DNA from 2 places in the Streptomyces sp. NPDC027189 genome. Region 1 is predicted to be linked to the other one. Evidence: predicted binding sites of a transcription regulator. Region 1 holds the regulator's gene; the other holds the start of a gene.
The links. The regulator HspR, encoded in region 1, represses chaperone genes until heat shock. The targets are predictions, from matches to a motif close to TTGAGNNNNNNNNNCTCAA.
Positions count from the first base shown of each region.

Region 2: a site for HspR is predicted at 1,912-1,930, ahead of lon (endopeptidase La). Genes of this name have one in related genera too.

Region 1 is NZ_JBVHRI010000028.1:36,910-41,276, reverse strand. It holds gene ACZ4RZ_RS41285 (sugar ABC transporter substrate-binding protein) at 1-184, opposite strand, end outside; gene ACZ4RZ_RS41280 (PA14 domain-containing protein) at 467-1,129, shown strand; gene ACZ4RZ_RS41275 (fibronectin type III domain-containing protein) at 1,329-2,453, shown strand; gene ACZ4RZ_RS41270 (heat shock protein transcriptional repressor HspR) at 2,514-2,966, opposite strand; gene dnaJ (molecular chaperone DnaJ) at 2,972-4,153, opposite strand; gene grpE (nucleotide exchange factor GrpE) at 4,187-4,367, opposite strand, start outside.
Region 2 is NZ_JBVHRI010000001.1:152,777-157,143, forward strand. It holds gene lon (endopeptidase La) at 1-1,889, opposite strand, end outside; gene ACZ4RZ_RS00705 (hypothetical protein) at 2,110-3,006, shown strand; gene ACZ4RZ_RS00710 (rhomboid-like protein) at 3,239-4,264, opposite strand.

The DNA of each region.
Region 1 (4,367 bases):
AACGGGTGTTTTCCCTCTCCGGGAGGAGCAGGCCCACCTTGATGTCGTCGCCCTTCGTGGGGCTGGCCTTGGTGTCGCTGCCGCCGATTCCGTCCACGACACCGCAGCCGGCGAGGGTGACGGCCATGGCGGACGAGGCCAGGGATATGACGGTGCGACGCAGACGGGTGTTACGAGTGTTCACATCAGGTGCCTTCCGGGCGAGGTTGCAGCATTGCGACCCAGGTGGCTGAAAGCCAACGCGGCGATCACCTCAGCGTCAAGGACTAACCACTTAACGAGATGGCAACAGCGTTCCGTGTTCCCCAAGTGAACACGATGGGAAGAGGGTACGCCCCGTCTTCCAGCAATCCCCATGGCTTCACCTTCTGTGATCCACCGTCGTACAACCAACTCCCCTGCTCAGGAGTCCTGATCGTCAACGGTTTTGCCCGCCGTTGACGATCAGGACTCCCGAAGGAACGCATTGAACCCAGCCAGAGGCACGACCGCGGCGCTCTCCTGCGCCCTCGTGCTCGCCACCGCCGGCGGTCTGCTCACCGCGACCGTCATCCCCGCGTCCGCGGCGACGAATTGCGCATCTCCCGTCTACAAACGGGAGTTCTTCGCGAACACCACCTTCTCGGGCACAGCGAAGAAAACGGACTGCGACGGCACGATCGACCAGAACTGGGGCACCGGCGCCCCGGCTTCGGGCCTGCCGTCCAACAACTTCGGCGTCCGCTGGACAGTGACCCGCGACTTCGGATCCGGCGGCCCCTTCGCCCTCCCCCTCGCGACCCAGGACGGCCTCCGCGTCTACCTCGACGGCAGCCGCAAGGTCGACCTCTGGAAGAACGTGTCGTCGACGGTGAAGAAGACCGTCAACATCACCATCCCGTCCGGCAAGCACACCCTGCGCGTCGACTACGTCAACTGGACCGGCTCCGCCACGGTCAAGTTCACTTACGCGCCGCGGACTTCGGCCACCTACGACAAGACCGCGCCGCTGGCCCCGGCCGGCCTCGCCGCCACGTACACGGCCGCCACCCAGCAGACCAAGCTGACCTGGTCGAAGAACGTCGAGATGGACCTCGCCGGATACCGCGTCTACCGGCAGGTGGCGGCAGCGGAGCCTGGCGGCAGCTGACCTCGGCGACCACCACCTCGTACACCGACGTCCCGCCCGCCACCGGGGACAAGTACGAGTACCTCGTCAGGGCGTACGACAAGGCCGGGAACTTCTCGGCGGAGACCGCACGCGCCACCGTGCCCAGTTTCGCCGTGACCACCCGACCGGCTTCGCCGCCACCGGCACCGACAAGGGCATCGCCCTCTCCTGGAATGCGGTGCCCGGCGCCGCCCGCTACCGCGTGGTCCGCGTGGCCGAGGGCGAACCCGGCATCTACTGGTTGCCCACCGGCACCTCGCTGACCGACACCGGCGTGGCACGCTCCGCCGCGTACGAGTACCGGGTCGCGGCGGTCGACGCCAGCGGCCGGATCACCGCCTACACCCCCCTCAAGGCCGCGCGGCGCCTAGTGGCCGCCCCCGCGAACGTCCAGGCGTTTCCGCAGCGCAGCGCGGTCACCCTGACCTGGCGAGTGGACGAGGAGACCGGCGGGGACTACGCGGACTTCCGGATCTACCGGTACGGCGGCGCGAGCGCCGGATGGGCCGAGGTGACCGACCGCTGCGACCCGTACAAGCGCACCCTCGCCGACGGCACCGTCCAGCACCTGTGCACGGACTACTCGGCGGGCACGGGCATCGCCTACCGCTATGTGGTCACCGGCTACGACAGGACCGGCACGGAATCGATTCGGAGCACCGAGGCGGCGGCCACCACCGGCACTGACGCGCAGGGTCCCGCGGCGCCGGCCTCCGCGACCGCGGCCTCCGCGGACTGGGGCACGGTCGTGACATGGGAACCGGTGGCCGACGCCGATCTCGACCGCTACTCCGTGCTGCGGGGCACGACCGTCGTCGACGGCGACTCCGTCGGCTGCTCCGACCCCGTGCACATCGGCTGGGCCGACGCGGACGCCACCTCGTACCAGGACGTCAACCTCGCGGACGGCGAGAAGTTCTGCTACGTCGTACGGGCCGTCGACTTCGCCGGCAACGCCGGTGAGGGCGCCACGGCCCACACCACCGAGAGGGATCTGAGGCCCACGGTGCAGACTCCCGCCGGGGCCACCCACATGGCCTGGGCGACAGTCTGGAGCCCCGGCACGGTGCAGGTGGGCATGTGGTCACCCGCGGGCACGGAGACCTACAGCAGTGCCCGATTCTCCCGCTGGAACCCGCAGACCGGGACCTTCGACGCACTGCCCGAATCGGAGTACACCACGATCTACGACCACGACGTCCCCACCGGAACGACCCTGTGGTACCAGGTCGTCGGTGTGCGCGACGACGGCAGCATCTCGCAACCGGTCCTCGTGGGCGTGGCCGTGCCGCCGGCCTCCTGAACAACGCGAAGGGGCCCGGAGGTTGGAAACCTCCGGGCCCCTTTCACGTGCGCGAGCGCGTCAGTCCGAGGACTGCTGCCGCTTCGGCCGCCACACCACCAGCGCGCTCGTCTGCTGGACCTCCTGGTACGGGACCAGGTCGCGGCGGTACGAGGCGTGGACGGCCGCCTCGCGTTGCTGCATGGCGGCTGCCGCGCCGTCCAGGGCCGATTCCAGTTCCGCCACGCGGGACTGGAGCGCGGCGACCTGGTTCTCCAGTTCGATGATGCGCTTGATGCCGGCCAGGTTGATGCCCTCGTCCTGCGACAACTGCTGGACGGTGCGCAGCAGTTCGATGTCGCGGGCCGAGTAGCGCCGGCCCCGCCCGGCGGTGCGGTCGGGGGAGACCAGGCCGAGGCGGTCGTACTGACGCAGGGTCTGCGGGTGCAGGCCGGAGAGTTGGGCCGCCACCGAGATGACGTAGACCGGGGTTTCCTCGGTCAGTTCGTACGGGTTGCGTCGACGGCCGTCCATCACCCTCAAGCTCCCTTCGCGGCCTGGAACAGCTCCGCCCGCGGGTCCTCACCCGCGGTCGCCTCGCGATACGCCTCCAGGGCGTCACGAGCCTTGCCCGACATGTCCGTGGGGACCGCGACCTCGACGGTGACGAGGAGATCGCCCCGGGTGCCGTCCTTGCGGACCGCACCCTTGCCGCGGGCCCGCATCGTCCGGCCGTTGGGCGTGCCCGGCGGCAGCTTCAGGGTGACCGGCGGTCCGCCCAGCGTCGGCACACGCACCTCGCCGCCGAGAGCCGCCTCCGCGAAGGTGACGGGCACGGTGACGGTGAGGTTGTCGCCCTTGCGGCCGAAGACCGGGTGGGCGTCCACATGGACGGTGACGTACAAGTCGCCCGCCGGGCCGCCCCGTTCGCCGGGTGCGCCCTTGCCGCGGAGGCGAATCCGCTGGCCGTCGCTCACCCCCGCCGGGATGCGGACCTGCATCGTGCGCGACGACTTGGCGCGGCCGCTGCCCTTGCAGATCTCGCACGGGTTCTCCGCGATCAGACCACGGCCCTTGCAGTCCGGGCAGGGGTCGGTCAGGGAGAATCCGCCGCCCGAGCCACGGGCGACCTGGCCGGTGCCGACGCACGTCGGGCACACCCGAGGGGTGCCGTTCGCGTCGCCGGTCCCGGAGCACGCCTTGCAGGGCGCCTGCGACGTCATCCGCAGCGGAACCGTCGCGCCGTCCACCGCCTCGGTGAAGCTCAGCGTCACCTCGGTGTCGATGTCCTGGCCGCGCCGGGGCTGCGTACGAGTGCCGGTGGTCGCGCCGCCGCGGTTGAACAGGCCCCCGAAGACATCCCCGATGCCGCCGCCGAAGCCGCCTCCCGCGCCCTGTCCCTGGGCGCCGCCTCCGAAGAGGTCGCCCAGGTCGAAGTTGAAGGAGCCGCCGCCGGCGCCGGGACCCGGACGGAAGCCGCCGTTGCCGAAGAGGGCGCGTGCCTCGTCGTACTCCTTGCGCTTCTTGGGGTCGCCGAGCACGTCGTTGGCCTCGGAGATCTCCTTGAAGCGCTCCTCGGCCTTGGCGTTGCCCTTGTTGGCGTCCGGGTGGAACTCGCGGGCGAGCTTCCGGTACGCCTTCTTGATCTCAGCCTCGGTGGCGTCCTTGGGGACGCCGAGGACCTTGTAGAAGTCCTTCTCGATGAAGTCCTTGGTGCTCATCCTCAGCGTCCCTCCTCTCTTGTGCGTTCAACGTCAGCCCTCGTCCGGGCCACCGCTCTCCTTGTCGTCGGCCGCCTCGGCCTCGTCGGCCTTGACGGTCTGCGCCCCCGGCTGGGGCTCGGCGACGGCCACCCGCGCGGGACGGATGGTGCGCTCGCCGATGCGATACCCCGGCTGCAGAATCGCCACGCACGTCGTCTCGGTGACGTCGGGC
Region 2 (4,367 bases), on a different contig from region 1:
TCGACGTAGAGCACGTCTCCGCCGGCGCCCGTGACGGCCAGACCGGTGGCGACACCGGGCACCGCCGTGCGACGCTCGGCCGGGTCCTGGGCGGACTCGGGCACGTGGTGCGGCCGGCCGATCAGACCGCGCAGATCCGCGTCCGTGACCGTGAACGGCAGCTTCCGCTCGCCCAGTTCGTGCTGGGCCGCCACCTTGCGCAGCAGTCGCGCGACGGCCCGCTCCAGGTTTCGTACACCCGCTTCCCGCGTGTACTCGCCGGCGAGCTTGCGCAGGGCGCTCTCGTCCAGCGTGATCTCGTCGGGCTGCAGACCGGCCCGCTCCAGCTGGCGCGGCAGCAGGTGGTCCCGGGCGATGACGACCTTCTCGTCCTCGGTGTAGCCGTCGAGGCGGACCAGCTCCATACGGTCGAGCAGGGCCTCCGGGATGGCCTCCAGGACGTTCGCCGTGGCGAGGAACACGACGTCGCTCAGGTCGAGTTCGACCTCCAGGTAGTGGTCGCGGAAGGTGTGGTTCTGCGCCGGGTCGAGGACTTCGAGCAGGGCCGCGGCCGGGTCGCCGCGGAAGTCGGAGCCGACCTTGTCGATCTCGTCCAGCAGGACCACCGGGTTCATGGACCCGGCCTCCTTGATGGCACGGACGACACGGCCGGGCAGCGCGCCCACGTACGTACGCCGGTGGCCGCGGATCTCGGCCTCGTCCCGTACGCCACCGAGGGCGACGCGGACGAACTTGCGGCCCATGGCGTGCGCGACGGACTCGCCGAGCGAGGTCTTGCCCACACCGGGAGGGCCGACCAGCGCGAGCACGGCACCGCCGCGCCGCCCGCCGACCACGCCGAGCCCGCGCTCGGAGCGCCGCTTGCGCACCGCGAGGTACTCGGTGATCCGCTCCTTCACGTCCTCCAGACCGGCGTGCTCGGCGTCCAGGATCGCCTTGGCGCCCTGGATGTCGTACTCGTCCTCGGTCCGCTCGTTCCACGGCAGTTCGAGCACGGTGTCGAGCCAGGTCCGGATCCAGCTGCCCTCGGGCGACTGGTCGCTGGACCGCTCCAGCTTGTCGACCTCCTTGAGCGCGGCCTCGCGGACCTTCTCGGGGAGGTCGGCGGCCTCGACACGGGCGCGGTAGTCGTCGGACTCCTCCGCGTCCGAGGACTCGCCGTTCAGCTCGCGCAGCTCCTTACGGACGGCTTCGAGCTGGCGCCGCAGCAGGAACTCGCGCTGCTGCTTGTCGACGCCTTCCTGGACGTCCTTGGCGATGGACTCGGCGACATCCTGCTCGGCCAGGTGCTCACGGAGCTGCTCGGTGGCGAGCTTCAGCCGGGCGACCGGGTCGGCGGTCTCCAGCAGCTCCACCTTCTGCTCGAGGGACAGGAACGGAGAGTAACCAGAATTGTCGGCAAGGGCGGAAACGTCATCGATCTGCGCCACGCGGTCCACGACCTGCCAGGCGCCGCGCTTGCGCAGCCAGCTGGTGGCGAGGGCCTTGTACTCCTTGACCAGGTCGGCGACCCGGCCGGGCAGCGGGTCGGGCACGGTCTCGTCGACCCGGGTGCCCTCCACCCACAGTGCGGCACCGGGACCCGTGGTCCCCGCGCCGACCTTCACGCGCCCACGCCCGCGGATCAGCGCGCCCGGGTCGCCGTCGGCCAGGCGGCCGACCTGCTCGACGGTGCCGAGCACTCCGGTGCCCGCGTATGTCCCGTCGATGCGTGGCACCAGCAGCACCTGTGGCTTGCCGGGCGTCGAGCGGGCGGCGGCCTGGGCGGCCTCCACCGCTGCGCGTACATCGGCGTCGTTCAGGTCCAGCGGAACCACCATCCCGGGCAGCACGACCTCGTCGTCGAGCGGCAGCACGGGCAGGGTGAGCGGTGTGGACGTCGAAGCCATGATCTCCCCTTCGGCAGTCAAGTTGAGTTACACCGACTCAATGCACGTGGGTCTTTGATTGTTCCCCGGGGGCCGTTCGCTGTCAGCGATCAGCTCTGCGATCACCTCTCCCCGCTCCCGAGCGCGGTCGGCGCCGGGAATGAACGTCGCGCACGGCCCGGGCGTCACAGGTGCGGTGCCGGATTCGGCTCCACTCCACCGTCTGCCTCCGGGGGGCATCATGCGGTCCGTCAAACTGCTCGTCGTAGTCGGCCTGGTCGCCGCCGCAGCCGTCGGATGCGGCAACGAGACGACACCCGGCAGGGGCGACAAGGTCCGTGACGGCGGCACCCCCGCCGACTCGGAGCGCGCCCGCCAGGTCGCCGCCGCCTGGGAGGGCTCCGAGGCGGCGCGGGTGTGGCAGCGGGGCTACTACCCGCTCGGCGATGCCGTGCAGTTGCCCGAAGGGGCGTTCCACAACAACGCCGACAAGCGCGCTTACCTCACCCAGAACTTCGAACTGCGCGGCTCTCTTCCCGACGCGCCGAAGAAGAAGGGAGAGATCCGGTGGCGCGACGGCGACTCGCTCGCCCTCCCGGTCGCCTCGGCGCGAGCGGCATACGAGAAGCTCGACCGGGGCGGGAACCCCGGTCCCGCCCTCACCGTGACCGGTGCCCGGCTCGGCGAGATGACCCTGCTGACCAGCCGGGGGACGGCGAAGGTGCCCGCCTGGCACTTCACGATCAAGGGCTACGACACTCCGCTCAAGCGCGTCGCGGTCACCCCCGCGAAACTCCCCCGGCCCCCGATCGGGCCCGTGCCGCAGCAGACGGACGAGCTGATGCCGCTCGCCGGGCTGGACATGGTCGCGAAGGACGGCCGGACGGTCACCCTGCGCGCCGAGCACGGAGCGTGCGACGACGGCCCCGCCGTCGACGTACTGGAGACCGGGGGCAGCGTGGTCTTCTCGGCCTCGATCCGCGGTGCTTCCGACGGCCCCTGCACATCCGAGCTGCGCTTCGAGAAGGTGACGGTGAAACTCGACCGCCCGGTCGGCGACCGCATGCTCCTCGACGCGTTCACGGGCAGGCCCGTCCCCTACGAACAGCCCCACTCCACCTCACCGTCCTGGAGCTGACTCCACCCGGACGGCACGGGGTGAGCCGGGCACCGCCACGCCTCCGCAAGGGCACCGCCACACCACCGCAACGGCGTGCACGGGCAACCCCTGCACACTGCAAGCTCATTCACAGCCAACGGGGACCGCAAGACGGGGGCGAACGCACCATGGAGGACGAAATGGGCGTCGTACATCGGCGAGAACGAGCAGTACACGAAGTACTACGCCCTGCGCCGCGACCCGTACCGGCTCACGAACGAGCTCCACGGTGCGACGGCCGCCCGGGAGCGCCGGCTCGGCATCCCTGGGCCGGCACGACGCCTCGCCGCGGTCCGGAACGGCTGACCGACGAGGGGACTCGCGCCGCCTGCCAGCGCCGCACCAGAGGCCACGTCGAGATGCCGATCGTCAGGGACATCAGATGCCCCCAGCCGGTCATCGGGTCGGTGAAGGTGAGGAGGTCGCCGATGAGCATCGCGGCGTAGCCGATCAGCACCGGCCAGCGCAGCCAGGGCGACAGCAGTCCCGCGAGCGCGCCGACGCTCGCGGCGACGCCGAAGCTGATGCCGTAGTCGAGGCGGTGCAGGGAGCTGTCTGGCAGATGGCCGGCCAACACCGAGAGCCCGACGGGCACTTCGGTGGCCAGCGTGGCGACCACATGCCCGAGCAGGAAGACACCGGCCGTCCGCAGCCCGCCTGTCCGCCGCTCCAGCGCGGTCAGCACGACCAGGAACGACACCGCGTAAGGCGAGGTGATCCCGCCGACGATCCACAGCGCGCTCGCGACCAGCACCAGCATCGGGTGCCGCACGAGGTGCGCGACGTCCGTGCTGGATGCCTGGTGCAGCGCGTGCACGAGCGTGGGGTCCGCGTGTTCGGTGACGACCGAGGTGACGGCGAGGACAGCCGCGTACCCGAAGGTGAAAGGCGTCCCGTAGGGGGTGGGGAACAGCCGCCAGGGGCGGAGGGTACGGAGCCGCCCGGCGAGCGCGCCCAGGGCGGACACACGTGCGGCGGCCGAAGCGGCGGCCCCTTCGGGCGACGCGATCAGAGGCGCCGCCATGCCCGGTCCGCGCGACGCGATCGGCACCGCTGCCCCCGTGACCGGTTCGGACGTCACGACCGACGCCGGTGCCTCCGCGGCCGAGCGGAGGTGCGGGGTGACCGAGCCGCCGCGCTGGCGGGGCATCCCGTCCAGAAGATCGTCGAGGAGGGGCGCGCCCGTCTCGGGGTCGGTCGGCGCGGCGTCAGCCCGCGCGGTGGTGCTCCGGTCCACGGTGAGGCGCTCCTTCCGTTGCGCCCCACCCTTCGTGTCCCACACGTCCCTGTCTATGACCGACGCCACGCGAGAGCCGATTCACAGCAACTTCCAAGTCGCG